4 regions of the Buttiauxella sp. genome follow, and region 4 is predicted to be linked to each of the others. Evidence: predicted binding sites of a transcription regulator. Region 4 holds the regulator's gene; each other region holds the start of a gene.
The links. Region 4 encodes Fur, which represses iron uptake genes when iron is present. Its sites were predicted from a motif close to ATAATAATGAGAACNACTATCAA; they were not measured.
Positions count from the first base shown of each region.

Region 1 (4,307 bases), on a different contig from region 4:
ACATAATTTCATTAAGGTGATAGATTTAGCACCGAATTAAAATCTATGATTAACAACCACATAATTACTTTACGTAATCATATTCCCTGTCTCTTTTTTATAACATTATTCAACAACATAACGTTGTATTCGAGTCGAAAGAATTATTTGATATGACAGCAACAACCTGGCGCGCTTTACTCAAAGGGAAACATCAACTCTCGTTGCGTTTATTTTTATTACTGAACGCCTTTTCTGCGGGATTTAGTATTGCGTCGCCTTCTGCCAACACTCAGCATCTTACCGTACCGATAATCATGGTGCTGGTGATAAGCCTCGCATGCCTGGTTTGGCAGTTCGTTAACAAAAAACAGTTGATCAACATTAACGCTATCTCGTTAATAATTGGATTACTTTGGTCGTGGCATATTTATATAAAAGTCAGTGTGATGCCAATTAGAGATCTCAATTTTCTAATTATTGCCTTATTGGCGATATTATTTATTGGTTCGATCTCTTTTATTAATAATATACAAGCATTTATTGCCTCCTGCCTGCCTGTAACCGCGATGATATTGTGGCTCGATCGAGGGGATAACTGGCCCCGTGTTTTGTATTCGATTGCCCTGCCAGGCATAGGCATTACCATTCAGACCATCATTCAGCAACGAAACGATAAATTTACCCGTCGCTTGATGGATAAACTGCTCGAAGAGAAAGAAACTCTTAATGATTTGAGCATGTTAGACCCGCTTACCGGTCTGTATAACCGGCGTGGTTTTCAAAACCGTCTTGAGACCGTGCTCGCTCTCGGTAGTGGCACGCATTTCGTCTTGTTGCTCGATATCGATCATTTTAAAGCTTTCAATGACAATTATGGCCACAGCATGGGCGACCAGGCCCTGACGCATGTTTCCGCAGCCATTCGCGATGCCGTACGTTCGCGCGATATCGTCACCCGCTATGGGGGTGAAGAATTTATGGTGTTGCTGACGAATGTGGATGCTGAGCAGGCTTTGCAAACCGCTGAACGGATCCGCAAGCGGGTTTATGATTTAAAAATACCCCATTTGTTTAATGAAGATGTTGCCACTCACGTCACGACCAGTATTGGTCTTGCTGTTCTCGAACAAGGGGATATTGAAGAAGCTTTACGCCAGGCTGATAGCGCTCTTTATCGGGCCAAACGCCAGGGCCGTAATAGCATATTTGTCAGCGAGTCGCTGCAACCCTCCTGAGTCATAACCGCCTTTCAAAAACTCGCGCACAAAATAGCCTTGCTAAAGGCCATGCCTATAGATAGGATTAGCAATCATTATCATTTGTATTAGTGGTCTTGTTTGTCGATGGCTTTACAGTCTTCACTGTTTTTTGATGAATTTGCATGGCAGTCGCCATTTACCCGCTCACAACCGTCGCAGGCGGATGAGTTGCGCGCGCATTTCGTCGCACATCGGCCCTATTTTAACGACTTCATCAACCTCGGTGAGCACGCTCCAGCACACAGCCAGACGCTTTTACAATGGTCGCAGCCAGCGGCATTAACCTCGCTTCTCGCCTGTTACAGTGACCATATTTATCGCAACCAGCCGCAACTTGCCCGTGAAGGTAAACCGCTGAAGTCCCTGTGGGCGCAATGGTACCTTGGCCTGTTAGTACCTCCGCTGGTGATGGCGTTGATAACTCAACCGCGCGCCCTGAATGTCGACCCACAACATATTCATGTCGAGTTCCATGAAACGGGCAGAGCCGCTAATTTCTGGATAGACGTTCATGAAGACAAAGTGGCCACCACTCTGCCGTTGCAGCAACGCCTCGAGAAACTCCTGGTTGAAGGGATACTGCCTGTCGTGGATGCGCTGGAAAGCACCGGTGATATAAATGGAAAACTCATCTGGAGCAATACCGGCTATTTGCTGAATTGGTTTTTTGGCGAGCTGAGAGAGTTGCTTGATGAAGCGACAATCGCGCAATTACGTCACGCTTGTTTCTTTGAAAAACAACTGCACAATGGGCAAGAAAATCCCCTTTACCGCACAGTCATTCAACGCGAAGGTTTACTGGTTCGTCGCACCTGCTGCCAGCGTTATAAGTTGCCAGATGTACAACGTTGCGGTGATTGCACCTTAAAGTAAAACGGCGGGTTTCCCCACCGTTTCATCTCACTCTTTCCTTCTCTATCAGGCAGCTTGTTGGCTCTCTTCGCCAGACGCTTTCTGAGCTTCTTCTGCTTCTTGTTCCAGCAACTGCTTCTCGTACACCTTGAAGAACGGGAAGTAGATAATGGCGGAAACAACGGCCAGCAAGATAACCAGAACGGCCGCACGGAAATCCCAGCCCAGCGCCCATGCCGCACCGATTGGAGCAGGCGCTGTCCATGGCACAACGGAAATCACCCGGCCAATTAAATCCATCTTCATCGCGCCCCATGCCAGCACGGCGTTAACCATTGGTGCCAACAAGAATGGAATGAAGAACACTGGGTTCATCACGATTGGCGTACCGAAAATCACCGGCTCGTTAATGTTAAAACAGGTTGGAACGATACTCAGTCGGCCGATAGAACGCAGGTGGGCAGACTTACTGCGTAGATAGCAAATCACCAGACCCATGGTTGCACCCGAACCACCCACAACGATGAAGAAGGTCCAGAACGCTTCCATAAAGATATGCGGCAGTGGTGCACCTTGCGCCAACGCGCTCTGGTTCATCCCCAGATTGGTCAGCCAGAACATTTGCAGCATACCGGAAACAATCGCCGCGCCGTGGATCCCTGCAAACCACAGCAAGTGGCCAATCAGCACCGCCAGCAGAATCGCAGGCAATGAATCAGCAGCCGATACCAGAGGTTTAAACACAGACATAATCGCTTGCGGGATCAGCATATCGAACTGCGACTGAATCAGCAGGCTCAGCGGGTAAAGTGTCAGAACCACAACCAGTACCGGAATCAGAAGATCAAAGGAGTTTTTGATCATCGGCGGAACCTGGTCTGGCAATTTGATCCCGATATTATGCGCTTTCAGGAACCGCATCATTTCGACGCAATAAACTGCCACCAGGATCGCAGTGAAGATCCCCGTTCCACCCAGGCTATCCATTGGCATAACGCCTTTGGTTTTCGGTGCTGCCACCAGCAAAAATGCCATCAGTGAAAGCATCGCACACATGAACGGATCAAGGCCGTGCGACTTCACATAGTGTTTACCGAGGTTGTAGGCGATGGCCGCACAAATGTAGATAGACATGATGCCCATCGTCATATCAAACGGCGTCAGAATTTGCCCTTCAAACTGTTTTGCCATATCCAGCCACGCACGAGCAAAGCCCCAGGTGGTGGTTGGCGAGAAAGGTGGATAAGCGAAGACCAGCAGGAACGAACCGACAATCATGAATGGCATCGCAGAAATAAATCCATCACGAATCGCCATGACGTGGCGTTGTGAAGAAATTCTTCCAGCGACTGGACTCACGTAGTTTTCTACAAAGCGGAAAATTAAATTAAAGGCTGCATGATTCGATGACATAGCGGTGCTCCTGTCAGGCTTTCAACGCGAAGGTTGCTGCGGGAAGCGAATTGCCGCGCAACAGTCCGTCATTCATATAATTGATCCCCGTAGCCGGGACCTTTTTAGTAAAAGCTTTAATGTCTAAAACACTGGCAGGGGCATCAGTGGCACAGCATAAAAAAATATGTTTCATAGGCTGCTCTTATTATTGGGTACAGGTGTGTGACCGTTTCAGTATTCATCGCCTTTTCTTACTCTGCAACCGGTTACTGAAACCGGTTGCAGTGATTGTGAAGAAGATCCAGAAATCACTGAAACTTTGAGTTGTTTAGCTATTTCACATCACAGCATTGCACTTGGCTCACTATCTTCTGGGCGCAGATAAATGAGCGTGCGCTGGTTTACATATAGCCCAGCCTTATGCCAAATTATTTGCGACCAAAAATGGGAGAAAAGCATGAGCCTGCAGTCAGTCCGGCAATTCTTTGCCGAAAACGCCCCGGATATCGACATCATCGAATTAAATCAAAGCACCGCTACCGTCGCTCTGGCAGCTGTCGCCCATAACGTTGAACCGGGTCAAATTGCTAAAACATTGTCGTTGAAAGTTAAGGATCAAGTCGTGCTGGTTGTCGCGAAAGGTGACGCAAGGCTAGATAATAAAAAACTTAAAGCCGCTTTGGGGGCAAAAGCCCGCATGTTAAGCAGTGATGAAGTGGTTATCTGGACGGGTCATCCGGTCGGTGGCGTTTGCCCGTTTGGCCTGGAAAATCCGTTAACGGTTTACTGTGATATTTCGCTTAAACAGTATGAAGAAGT
Region 1 is NZ_JBAVHX010000015.1:93,962-98,268, reverse strand. It holds gene WBL83_RS12785 (GGDEF domain-containing protein) at 153-1,217, shown strand; gene fhuF (siderophore-iron reductase FhuF) at 1,326-2,114, shown strand; gene WBL83_RS12775 (PTS sugar transporter subunit IIC) at 2,160-3,506, opposite strand; gene WBL83_RS12770 (YbaK/EbsC family protein) at 3,946-4,307, shown strand, end outside.
Region 1: a site for Fur is predicted at 1,285-1,307, ahead of fhuF (siderophore-iron reductase FhuF). Genes of this name have one in related genera too.

Region 2 (4,307 bases), on a different contig from region 4:
AAATCGTCAACATTCTCCAGGCCAATATGCACACGAACTAACGTACCGGAGAAGTCGATGCCCCCTGCAGGGCGAATCTCTGCCAGTTCTTCCGGCTGGTTGGCCAGAATCAATGACTCAAAACCACCCCACGAATAGGCCATACTAAAATAACGGAAATGGTCCAGGTAATGCTGATATTCATCATGACTTAAGCGCTTTTTAAGCACGAATGAGAACAAGCCGCTGCTACCTGTAAAGTCTCGTTTCCAAAACTCGTGGCCTTTACTGCCAGGTAACGCAGGGTGATTAACGCGTTCAACCTGCGGGTGTTGCGCCAGCCATTCGGCAACTTTCAGACTGCTTTCATGATGTTGACGCAGGCGCACACCTAAAGTGCGTAAACCCCGGCTGGTCATATAGGCGGTATCCGCATCCAGCATCTGCCCCATCAGATAAGAGTTCTCACGCAGTTGATCCCAGCAACGGGCGTTAGACACCGCCGTCCCGACCATCGCATCCGAATGTCCAATCAGGTATTTGGTGCCCGCCTGAATCGAAATATCAATGCCGAAATCGAGCGCTTTAAATAAAATACCCGCCGCCCAGGTGTTGTCGATCATGATGATGGCATCGGGGGCTACGCTGCGTACTGCCTGAACAATTGCTGGAACGTCATGTACTTCCATTGTGATGGAGCCAGGCGATTCCAGAAATACAACTTTAGTATTGGGTTGCACCAGTTCAGCAATACCTGCGCCAATCATCGGGTCAAACCACGTGGTGGTGACGCCGAGTTTGGCGAGGATTTTGGTACAGAAATCCTGGCTCGGTTCATAGGCGGTGCCGGTCATCAGCACATTATCGCCATGCTCAACGAATGCCAGAATCGCATTGGCAACGGCTGCAGCGCCACAAGGATAAAGCGCGCAACCCGCACCGCCTTCCAGTTCGCACATCGCTTCTTGTAACGAGAAATGGGTGAGGGTGCCACGGCGACCATAAAACAGCTCGCCTTGCGCGCGGTTTGCTGTGGCTTGCTTTTTGGCTTCGACCGATTCAAAAACCAATGATGACGCGCGTTGAATGACGCTGTTAACCGAACCCTGGGTGAATTTCTTATCGCGCCCGGCATTAACCAGCGCCGTTTCAATGTGCTTTTTACTCATCTTCACTTTACCCCGTTTACCCATCTGGATGTCCAAATCTAACTTATCATGCTTTTGCTGCGTAAGCGCAAGGAATCCATGGACAATTTCAGGCACTCTTTAAATACTAATGAGAACTACTATCAATTCGATGTCGTTTTGATATTATTGCGCACAGTTTGAGTAATATTTCGTGGTGGAGAGTAAGAGTGACGAATAATTTGATGCAGACAGACCTCTCTGTCTGGGGCATGTATCAGCATGCTGACATCGTGGTAAAGATTGTGATGATCGGCCTGATTCTGGCCTCTGTCGTCACCTGGGCAATCTTCTTTAGCAAAAGTGTTGAGCTGACCTCGCAAAAGCGCCGTCTGAAGCGTGAGCAGCAACAACTGGCTAATGCCCGCTCTCTGGATGAAGCCAGCGAAATGGCTGACGCTTTTGATTCGAAAAGCCTGAGCACGATGCTTATCAATGAAGCGCAAAATGAGCTTGAGCTTTCCACTGGCAGTGAAGATAACGAAGGCATTAAAGAGCGTACCGGTTTCCGCCTTGAGCGTCGCGTTGCGGCGGCAGGTCGTCACATGGGACGCGGTAATGGCTTCCTTGCGACCATCGGTGCGATTTCACCCTTTGTCGGTCTGTTTGGTACCGTCTGGGGCATCATGAACAGCTTTATTGGTATTGCGCAGTCGCAAACCACTAACCTTGCCGTTGTGGCACCGGGTATCGCAGAAGCATTGCTGGCAACGGCTATCGGCCTGGTTGCAGCAATCCCAGCGGTTGTTATCTATAACGTGTTTGCCCGTGTGATTGGCGGTTATAAAGCCTCTTTAGGTGATGTCGCCGCTCAGGTTCTGCTGTTGCAAAGCCGTGACCTGGATTTGGCTGCAAGCTCTCAGTCTCGCCCGGTACGTACAGCTCAGAAACTGCGTGTAGGTTGATCCCATGGCAATGAGTTTTAACGAAAACCACGACGATAACGGCGAAATGCATGAAATCAACGTGACACCGTTTATCGATGTCATGTTGGTGTTGCTGATTATCTTCATGGTAGCAGCGCCGCTTGCGACGGTTGATGTGAAGGTTAACCTTCCAGCGTCCTCAAGCCAGCCGCAGCCGCGCCCTGAAAAACCGGTCTATCTCTCCGTCAAAGCGGACAAAACCATGTTTATTGGCAATGACGAAGTGACCAAAGAGAGCATGATCAATGCTCTGATGGCTGCCACGGAAGGTAAGAAAGACACCACGATTTTCTTCCGCGCAGACAAATCGGTTGATTACGAAACGATGATGAATGTGATGGATACGCTGCATCAGGCAGGATATTTGAAGATTGGCCTGGTGGGGCAAGAAGTTACGAAACCCCAGTAAACGTGAGTTTCCCCATCTAAAAGAGCATCAACATTTTGAGCGGTCTGCTGGTTAAACAGCAGGCCGCTTTTTCATACCTATAGCCGCTCCGTCAGCGTAGTGGCACAGCAGGCATTGCCGGGAGACATAGTCATGAAAGCCGAACGCCATCAGGAACTGGTTCAACTTGTCGAACAGTACAATAACCTGACGACACAGCAACTGGCGCAATTGTTAGATGTGAGCCAGGAAACGGTGCGGCGCGACCTGCGCGTGCTGCAAAAGCAGGGGAAAGTTGTTCGTCAGCATGGGCGGGCAAAGCGTATTAATCGCGGAGCCGATGAAAGCAGCGACCCGTTTACGGCGCGTCTGAAAAGCCATCTCAACAGTAAAGCGGATATCGCCCACCGAGCGCTTGCCTGGATTGTGCCGGGAATGGTAGTGGCGCTGGATGCCAGCTCAACCTGCTGGTATCTGGCGCGCTTGCTGCCGGATATTCCACTCACCGTTTTTACCAACAGTGAACGTATCTGCCATGAGCTTGGGAAGCGTGAACAGATCCAGCTCATCAGTACCGGTGGCGTACTCCAACGCAAAGATGCCTGCTATATCAAAGCCCCGCTCGCAGCACACCTTAAGTCTCTGGAGATCGATCTGTTTGTGTTTTCCTGCGAAGGGGTCGACAGCAACGGCACGTTATGGGACACGCGCAGCTGGAATGCTGAATATAAAACCCTGCTGCTTAAGCGTTCAGCTCAGTCGATATTGCTGATCGACAAGAGCAAGTTTGATCGTGTGAGCGATGTACGGATCGGTGAGCGGGTTGATATCACTGAAATTATTACGGAAGGCGAGGCGACTTCACTCGCTACAGGTAAAGTTTAACGCCTTATAAATAAGGCGTTTTGTAGTTGTCTTCCAGCAGAGCACGAGTCCGCGACAGCGATTGTGCTTCCTCATCTCTGAGTTGTTGATAAACCGCCTCAAGCCGGGCGAGGATTGCATTTTTCATCCGTGGCTGGTGGGCGAGAATTTCACTGAGCACGGACCCATAAATTTCTTCTTTCACGCGATAAGGATGCATTTGATGGCGGTTGTGCCACTTTTGCTCAACAAGTGCTGAAGTAATATTGATATTTCCTTCCGTAAACCGGGCGATATTTTCATTTTTTATCAGCACCAGCGCGGCGATATTATCACGCAATAAAGTGTTCTCGGGCGTCGTATCGTTTGTTGAAACGGTATCCTGCACAATGGGTAATTGTATATCTGACATTGAGATTACTCGTCGAAGGAATAAAATATCGGCCAGCCTTTTTCCTGGGTTAACTGATTTACCCAGATTTGCGGCGCATGTTGACTTATCTGCAATTTTTTATCTTCTATTAGCATTTGCAAATCGGCCGAACTGATTTTTTCTTGTTCTATAAGTTCATTTAACACCGTCACCATGGCTTCAATTTTCACCGCGCAAAATAAACGCTCTTTTAAATGGCGATCGTTTTCTTCAAGCAGTGTATTTTTTGCCTGCCCGGCGTAATGATTGACGCTGAGAATTGTTTTCTCTAAATCTAAAAGATTATCCCGAGGATTTACGGTTAGGGCGCTATCTTCTGCTGATGGAGTAATTTCAACCTGCAATGCAGGAAGCATGACTGGCACCAGGTTGTTGGGCAGCATTTGAGATGTCCTTTAAAATCAACGGAATGAAGTTCATAGAAACCACGTGTGGCGTTGACATTAGTTTGCCTCAAAATTACTATAAAAAAAACAGGAGCCCTCATGCAAAGCGTCTTTTATTCAATTGTATTAATACTGTTGTTGCTG
Region 2 is NZ_JBAVHX010000033.1:171,448-175,754, reverse strand. It holds gene metC (cystathionine beta-lyase) at 1-1,148, opposite strand, end outside; gene exbB (tol-pal system-associated acyl-CoA thioesterase) at 1,337-2,071, shown strand; gene exbD (TonB system transport protein ExbD) at 2,076-2,501, shown strand; gene fucR (L-fucose operon activator) at 2,634-3,365, shown strand; gene WBL83_RS19605 (cytoplasmic protein) at 3,370-3,756, opposite strand; gene WBL83_RS19600 (hypothetical protein) at 3,762-4,160, opposite strand; gene WBL83_RS19595 (ESA_00282 family adhesion-associated protein) at 4,263-4,307, shown strand, end outside.
Region 2: a site for Fur is predicted at 1,252-1,274, ahead of exbB (tol-pal system-associated acyl-CoA thioesterase). Genes of this name have one in related genera too.

Region 3 (4,307 bases), on a different contig from region 4:
AGAGCAGGAAGTTCTGGCAATTCATCGTTATTTTCCAGACGTTCCAGATAATTAAAAATCGCCTGTTTAATCAGCCAGTGTGGTGTGCGGTCAATACGTGAAGCGGCGTCTTTAATGCGCTCGCGAGTCGCATCGTCCAGTTTTACGCCCATAGTGGTGGTGGCCATATAACTCCAGTTATTAGGTGGTAGCAATTCGTTATGCGGCAATATCTATCATGTTGCAACTTTGTGCAACCTTGTTAAATGTGAGCTGGATAGCAAGCTGTGAAATAGATTGAATTGTTAAATTTGGCCTAAGAAAGCGAGCGGGCTAATTATTCGCAGATGGGGGGAATTTACCGACGTAGTTAACAGTTTCTGCGGGTGCAACCGTTAAAAACGTGAGCGAGTGCAACCTCCAGGAAAAAGCTATTTTTTGTATGGTGAATGTTTTGTGAGTAGCGTGTTAAAACGTTTGCGAGTTAAAAATGCTTCCTGCAGGATACGGTCGCAAACCGAAATGACTATAAATAAGCTGTGCTGCGTTCCGGCACGGTAATACCGGGTAGAACCGGAAATAATCTGGAGAACTTGCATGACCATGAGTACACCAATGCTGGTGACCTTCTTCATTTATATCTTTGGCATGATATTAATTGGGTTTATCGCCTGGCGTTCAACCAAGAACTTTGATGACTATATTCTGGGCGGTCGCAGCCTCGGAAGTGTGGTTACTGCGTTATCAGCGGGCGCGTCCGACATGAGCGGCTGGCTGCTGATGGGTCTGCCAGGCGCTATCTTCCTTTCTGGTATTTCGGAAAGCTGGATTGCCATCGGCCTGACGGTTGGCGCTTACATTAACTGGAAACTGGTCGCCGGGCGTTTACGTGTTCACACCGAAGTGAACAATAACGCGCTGACTTTGCCTGATTATTTCACCGGACGTTTTGAAGATAAGAGCCGCATTCTGCGTATTATCTCGGCGTTGGTTATCCTGCTGTTCTTCACCATCTATTGCGCATCCGGCATCGTGGCGGGGGCTCGTCTGTTCGAAAGCACCTTCGGCATGAGCTATGAAACCGCGCTGTGGGCGGGTGCTGCGGCAACCATCATTTATACCTTCGTGGGTGGGTTCCTTGCCGTGAGCTGGACCGATACCGTGCAGGCGAGTCTGATGATTTTCGCCCTGATCCTCACACCGGTTATGGTGGTGATTGCGGTCGGCGGATTTGATGATTCGATGGCAGTTATCAAGCAAAAAAGCATTGAAAACATCGATATGCTGAAGGGGCTGAACTTCGTCGCCATCATTTCGCTGATGGGTTGGGGCCTGGGCTACTTCGGCCAGCCGCATATTCTTGCGCGTTTCATGGCAGCAGATTCCCATCACACCATCGTTAATGCGCGTCGCATCAGTATGACGTGGATGATTTTGTGCCTCGGTGGCGCGTGTGCTGTGGGCTTCTTCGGGATTGCTTACTTCTCTAATAATCCGTCACTGGCGGGAACCGTTAACCAGAACAGCGAACGCGTGTTCATTGAGCTGGCGCAACTGCTGTTTAACCCGTGGATTGCGGGCATCCTGTTATCCGCCATTCTGGCGGCGGTCATGTCCACGCTGAGCTGTCAGTTGCTGGTGTGCTCGAGCGCAATTACCGAAGACTTGTATAAAGCCTTCTTCCGTAAAAATGCCGGGCAGAAAGAGCTGGTATGGGTCGGGCGCTTCATGGTGCTGGTGGTGGCGCTTATCGCTATCGCGCTGGCGGCAAACCCTGAAAACCGCGTTCTGGGCCTGGTCAGTTACGCCTGGGCAGGCTTCGGTGCTGCGTTTGGGCCAGTGGTTCTGTTCTCTGTTATGTGGTCACGTATGACACGTAATGGCGCATTAGCGGGGATGGTTATCGGTGCACTGACCGTTATCGTCTGGAAACAGTTCGGCTGGTTAGGCCTGTATGAAATCATCCCAGGCTTTATCTTCGGCAGCATCGGTATTGTGGTGGTCAGCCTGCTGGGCAAAGCGCCAAGTGCTTCAATGCAAAAACGCTTCGAGCAAGCCGATGAGATTTATCACACCCCTGCACCGGGCAAATTGCAGGCTGAGTAACAGGCGAGTGCATCACTGAATCACCTCTCCAGGGCCGCGAATATGCGGCCCTGTTTACATCTGGAGATAAATATCCTGACAATCCGCTTGTGTTTATTTTCGTGATAATGATAATCACAATCGTTCTGGTTTTACTTTTCTTTACGTCTTTTGACCTGAGTTCACAGTTGGAGTATCAGGAATGTTTGTTCCGTTTCTCATTATGTTGCGCGAAGGCCTGGAAGCCGCGCTGATCGTTAGTTTGATAGCCAGCTATCTGAAACGTACACAGCGTGGCCAGTGGATTGGCGTCATGTGGATTGGGGTGATTGCAGCCGCAGCACTTTGCTTAGGCCTGGGCATCTTCATTAACGAAACTACCGGTGAATTCCCGCAAAAAGAGCAGGAGTTGTTTGAAGGCATCGTCGCGGTTATTGCGGTCTTCATCCTTACCTGGATGGTGTTCTGGATGCGCAAAGTGTCGCGCAACGTCAAAGTCCAGTTAGAGCAAGCGGTAGACAACGCATTACATAGCAAAGGAAGCCACGGCTGGGCGCTGATTATGATGGTGTTCTTCGCCGTCGCGCGTGAAGGTCTGGAGTCGGTGTTCTTTCTGCTGGCCGCATTCCAGCAGGACGTTGGCATCATGCCGCCACTCGGCGCAATGCTCGGTCTGGGCACCGCGATAGTGCTGGGTTTCCTGCTGTATTGGGGCGGTATCCGCCTGAATCTCGCCGTCTTCTTCAAATGGACCAGCTTGTTTATTTTGCTGGTGGCTGCGGGACTGGCTGCGGGTGCGGTTCGCGCATTCCACGAAGCGGGATTGTGGAACCACTTCCAGGACATTGCGTTTGATCTGAGTAACGTTCTTTCAACGCATTCCCTGACCGGCACGCTGCTGGAAGGCATTTTTGGTTATCAGGAAGCGCCGAGCGTCAGTGAAGTGGCGATGTACTTCATTTACCTGATCCCCGCGCTGGTGCTGTTTTTTATTCCCCCGCGCTTGACTCCTCAGGCGACAAATAACGTTCGTTAATGATCTTGCGGCGAGAGATCGCCGCTTAGTTACAACATACTAATATTTTTATAGGGATTGGCCATGACTACACATTTTCGTCGTAAGGCTTTGCACGTTGCGCTGTTCGCTCTTGCCTCTTCCGCATTTGCGGTGCAGGCCGCAGATGTTCCTCAGGTAAAAGTCACCGTTACCGATAAACAGTGTGAACCGATGAACATCACGGTTAACGCGGGTAAAACTCAGTTCATTATTCAGAACAACAGCCAGAAAGCGCTGGAGTGGGAAATCCTCAAAGGCGTGATGGTAGTGGAAGAGCGCGAAAACATCGCCCCTGGCTTCTCGCAGAAAATGACCGCGAACCTACAAGCGGGTGAGTACGACATGACGTGCGGCCTGCTCAGCAACCCGAAAGGGAAGCTTATCGTGAAAGCCGCTGGCGACCAGACTGCACCGAAGAACGATCTGCTGGCATTGACCGGTCCAATCACTGAATACAAAGCGTATGTCACCGCGCAAGTCGCCGAACTGGTTAAAGGCACTAAAGCCTTTACGGATGCGGTGAAAGCGGGCGACATCGAAAAAGCCAAATCCCTGTATGCACCAACGCGCCAGTATTACGAGCGTATTGAACCGATTGCTGAACTGTTCTCCGACCTCGACGGCAGCATCGATGCCCGTGAAGACGATTACGAGCAAAAAGCCAACGATCCGAAATTCACCGGCTTCCACCGTCTGGAAAAAGCGCTGTTTGGTGATAATTCCACCAAAGGCATGGAAAAATATGCTGAACAGCTGAATACCGACGTGCTGGATCTGCAAACGCGTATCTCTGAACTGGCTTTCCCACCGAGCAAAGTGGTCGGCGGCGCTGCGGGTCTGATTGAAGAAGTCGCAGCCAGCAAAATCAGCGGCGAAGAAGATCGCTACAGCCACACCGACCTGTGGGACTTCCAGGCTAACGTCGATGGCGCACAGAAAATCGTCAACCTGTTACGTCCTTTACTGGCCAAAGATAACGCGCCATTGCTGGCAAAAGTGGATGCCAACTTCAAGAAAGTCGACACCATTCTGGCAAAATATCGCACCAAAGATGGCTTTGAAACTTACGACAAATTGACTGACGCAGACCGTAATGCGCTAAAAGGGCCGGTAACGGCACTGGCTGAAGATTTGTCGCAACTGCGTGGCGTTCTGGGTCTGGACTAGGTTTTGTGGAATAAGTTTT
Region 3 is NZ_JBAVHX010000004.1:631,922-636,228, reverse strand. It holds gene putA (trifunctional transcriptional regulator/proline dehydrogenase/L-glutamate gamma-semialdehyde dehydrogenase) at 1-167, opposite strand, end outside; gene putP (sodium/proline symporter PutP) at 577-2,085, shown strand; gene efeU (iron uptake transporter permease EfeU) at 2,267-3,100, shown strand; gene efeO (iron uptake system protein EfeO) at 3,164-4,288, shown strand.
Region 3: a site for Fur is predicted at 2,187-2,209, ahead of efeU (iron uptake transporter permease EfeU). Genes of this name have one in related genera too.

Region 4 (4,307 bases):
AAAGATGAAGCCGGGAATATCACCGTGCTGCATTGCTCCTACGATCCGGAAACCTTAAGCAAAGACCCAGCTGATGGCCGTAAAGTGAAAGGCGTTATTCATTGGGTTAGCGCAGAACACGCTTTACCTGTTGAGATTCGTCTTTATGACCGTCTGTTCAGCGTAGCGAACCCTGGTAGCGCGGAAGATTTCTTTGCCACGATTAACCTAGAGTCTCTGGTTATTAAGCAAGGTTTCGTGGAACCGAGTCTGCAAAATGCGGAAAAAGGTAAAGCGTATCAGTTCGAGCGTGAAGGTTATTTCTGCCTCGATAGCCGTTATGCAACTGCTGAAAAACTGGTATTTAACCGTACCGTTGGCTTGCGTGACACCTGGGCTAAAATAGGCGAATAACAAAAAATCGTCTTATATAAACGCCGCTATCAGCGGCGTTTTTTTTCGCCTGATCATTATCTGTTAATCCCTTTCATCATATTCGCGATGCGAATTAATGCTATTTAGCGCCCGTCCTGTATTCTTTCTTTTGGTCAACCTGAGAGCATAATAAATTCTTCATTTAATTATGTGAGCGCTCTCATATAGAGCTTTGTGTAAAAATAGTCGTCATTATCAGCACAAACAACTTTGCCTGCCATTTGTTACAAATGCTCATAAATTATGTGCTCTCTGTCATAATATCGGAATGAACTCTTACAAAAGCATTGATAATTCGCGTCGCGAAAAATAGTCTTGTGGGGAGCAGTAATGCGGGAAAATATTGATAACCGCTTTAGCCGTTAGGCATTTTTACTTTTTTTCGCGATGTGACGTCTTTTAACGTCCAGCGACTATTTATACGTCAAAGAGGAATATTATATGCGTACGTTTAGTGGCAAACGTAGTGCGCTGGCGCTTGCAATCGCTGGTGTCACGGCTCTTTCAGGACTGATTGTCATCCCTCAGGCAAGTGCAGCAGGTTTTATTGATGACTCAACTCTGACCGGTGGTGTTTATTACTGGCAGCGTGAGCGTGACCGTAAAGACGTCAACACCAATAAATACGAAACGAACCTTGCGCACGCAACCTGGAACGCAAACCTGGACTTCCAGTCTGGTTATGCCGCAGACATGTTTGGTCTGGATGTCGCAGCCTTTACTGCTATTGAAATGGCAGAAAATGGCAACAGCGGCCACCCTAACGAAATCGCATTTTCCTCTTCGAATAAAGCTTACGATGAAGATTATTCCGGCGATAAGAGTGGGATTAGTCTTTATAAAGCTGCAGCTAAATTCAAATACGGCCCTGTCTGGGCTCGCGCTGGTTACATTCAGCCAACGGGACAATCTCTGCTAGCACCACACTGGAGCTTCATGCCTGGTACGTATCAGGGTGCTGAAGCCGGTGCAAACTTTGATTATGGCGATTCCGGTGCTCTGAGCTTCTCGTACATGTGGACCAACGAGTACAAAGCGCCATGGCATCTGGAAATGGACAAGTTCTATCAGAATGATAAGAACACCAACGTCGATTATCTGCACTCACTGGGCGCGAAATATGACTTCAAAAATGATCTGATCCTCGAAGCGGCATTCGGTCAGGCGGAAGGGTATATCGACCAGTACTTCACTAAAGCGAGCTACAAATTTGATATTGCTGGTAGCCCACTGAGTACCAGCTACCAGTTCTACGGTTCACGCGATAAAGTCTCTGACGGCAGCGTCAACGATCTTTATGACGGCACAGCGTGGTTACAAGCACTGACCTTCGGCTACAAAGTGGGTCAGGTTGACCTGCGTCTTGAAGGAACCATGGTTAAAGCAGATGGACAGCAGGGTTACTTCCTGCAACGTATGACCCCAACTTACGCATCCTCAAACGGTCGTCTTGATGTGTGGTGGGACAACCGTTCTGACTTCAACGCCAACGGCGAGAAAGCAGTCTTCGCCGGTGCCATGTATGACCTGAGCAACTGGGATCTTGCTGGCTGGGCGGTAGGGGCATCTTATGTTTATGCATGGGATGCTAAACCAAGCTCTAAACCAACGACTGACGGTTACTACGATGCCGACAGCCGCCTGAAAGAATCTGCGTACAGCCTTGATGCGTTGTACACCATTCAGGATGGCCGTGCGAAAGGTACGCTCTTCAAACTGCACTTCACTCAGTACGACAACCACTCCGATATCCCAAGCTGGGGCGGTGGTTACGGCAACATCTTCCAGGATGAGTATGACGTGAAATTTATCGTCATCGCACCGTTCACTATTTTCTGATTTGATTCCGGGCGGTAACACGCCCGGTTTTGTTAAGGATATCGAGCATGAAAAAAATCATTTTGGTCACATTGATGGCTCTAGGTTTGAGCGCCTGCGCACAGCCAAAAGCGGCACCAGAAGATTCAAAACTAAAACAGGCTTATAGCGCCTGTATCAATACCGCTGAAGGGAATCCGGATAAAATTCAGGCCTGTCAGAGCGTGCTGAATGTGTTGGCTCAGGAGAAAGAACACCACGAGTTCGCACAGAAAGAGACCGTTCGCACCCTGGATTACCAGAATTGCATCCAGGCAACGCGCACCGGTAATGACCAGGCCGTCAAAGCGAAATGCGATAAAATCTGGCAAGAGATTCGCGCTAACAATAAGTAATGGTCGAATTCAGCCAATAAAAAAACCGGTGAGTTTCTTCACCGGTTTTTTTATATCTGACCACCAGGTTAGCGTGGCCAAATGTGCGGATTATTTTTCGCTGATTTCGTGTGCATTTTCGTCGGTACGGCAATCACCTTCAGCGCAGTGACCATACAGATACAGGCTGTGGTTGGTCAGACGAATACCATGGCGTGATGCGATTTCACGCTGACGAGATTCGATTGAATCATCGCTGAATTCAATAACTTTGCCGCAATCCAGGCAAATCAGATGGTCGTGGTGATGCTGCTGTGTCAGCTCGAATACGGATTTGCCGCCTTCGAAGTTATGACGAGTGACAATGCCTGCATCATCAAACTGGTTTAGTACACGATAAACTGTGGCGAGACCAATCTCTTCGCCCATATCAATCAGACGTTTATATAAGTCTTCCGCACTGACATGGTGGTTCACCGGACCCTGCAACACTTCAAGGATTTTTAATCGCGGAAGCGTGACTTTCAGGCCGGCCTTCTTCAATGCGGTATTATTGTCAGTCATGCGGAAATTGTCCTGTTGCTTAACGGATCGCTCGGACTCAGGGTGAGCGTTAAGATGAATGCGTCTCATTATAGAACTGCCAATTCTAAATGGAAACCGCAAGTATTATGCATAATCAAGCTAAAAAATGGCGTCTGAGTCGCGATTTATTTGCCTTGTTAGCTATTTAGTCAGGAGGTCATTGTACAGGGACAAACTGAAAAGTTAAAAATTTGTAGCGATTATTTTAATCGGAATAATCTATCAATGTGACGCAACCCAATGGTTGCGTCACATGTAGCATCAAGCGTTGAGGATATCAGCCAGGTTCAGTTCTTCAGAAACCTGTTTTACCCACTGTTGCACACGTTGTGCAGTCAGTTCAGGTTGACGGTCTTCATCGATAGCCAGACCCACAAAGTGATCGTCATCAGCAAGACCCTTAGACGCCTCAAAATGGTAGCCAGCAGTTGGCCAGTGACCCACAATTGCAGCACCGCGCGGCTCAATAATGTCGCGGATAGTGCCTAATGCGTCACAGAAGTATTCTGCGTAGTCTTCCTGGTCGCCACAGCCGAACAGGGCTACCAGTTTGCCATTGAAATCAACTTCTTCCAGAGTCGGGAAGAAATCATCCCAGTCGCATTGCGCTTCACCGTAATACCACGTTGGAATGCCGAGAAGCAGAATATCGAAGCCTTCCAGGTCTTCTTTGCTGCTCTTAGCAATGTCATGCACCTCAGCAACGTCTTTACCGAGCTGTTTTTGAATCATCTTCGCGATATTTTCGGTGTTACCAGTGTCGCTGCCGAAAAAAATGCCTACGATTGCCATGAGTAAAATAACCTCTTGAAACTTAATGGTATGGTGGCTGCTATTTGGCCACAGATAGGGCAATCATAGCAGAACACATTGCGGGGCGGAAACTGCTATCACCCTGATGTGCACAGACTGCAACATCGTCAGCCGGGCAACAGCATTAAAACTAACTGAGATGCTGCTTCAGTTGCGCGAGAAGAATCTCTTCAATCAACTCACTACGACTGATATTGCGTGCTTCAGCCAGATGATTAAGTGCATCAACTGCATCGTTATTGAGCTTCAACTCCACTCGCTTCAGGCCGCGTACTTTGTCGCGCTTGAGCTGGTTGCGTTTGT
Region 4 is NZ_JBAVHX010000009.1:238,952-243,258, forward strand. It holds gene glnS (glutamine--tRNA ligase) at 1-393, shown strand, start outside; gene chiP (chitoporin ChiP) at 856-2,253, shown strand; gene chiQ (ChiQ/YbfN family lipoprotein) at 2,301-2,627, shown strand; gene fur (ferric iron uptake transcriptional regulator) at 2,718-3,170, opposite strand; gene fldA (flavodoxin FldA) at 3,453-3,983, opposite strand; gene ybfE (LexA regulated protein) at 4,135-4,307, opposite strand, start outside.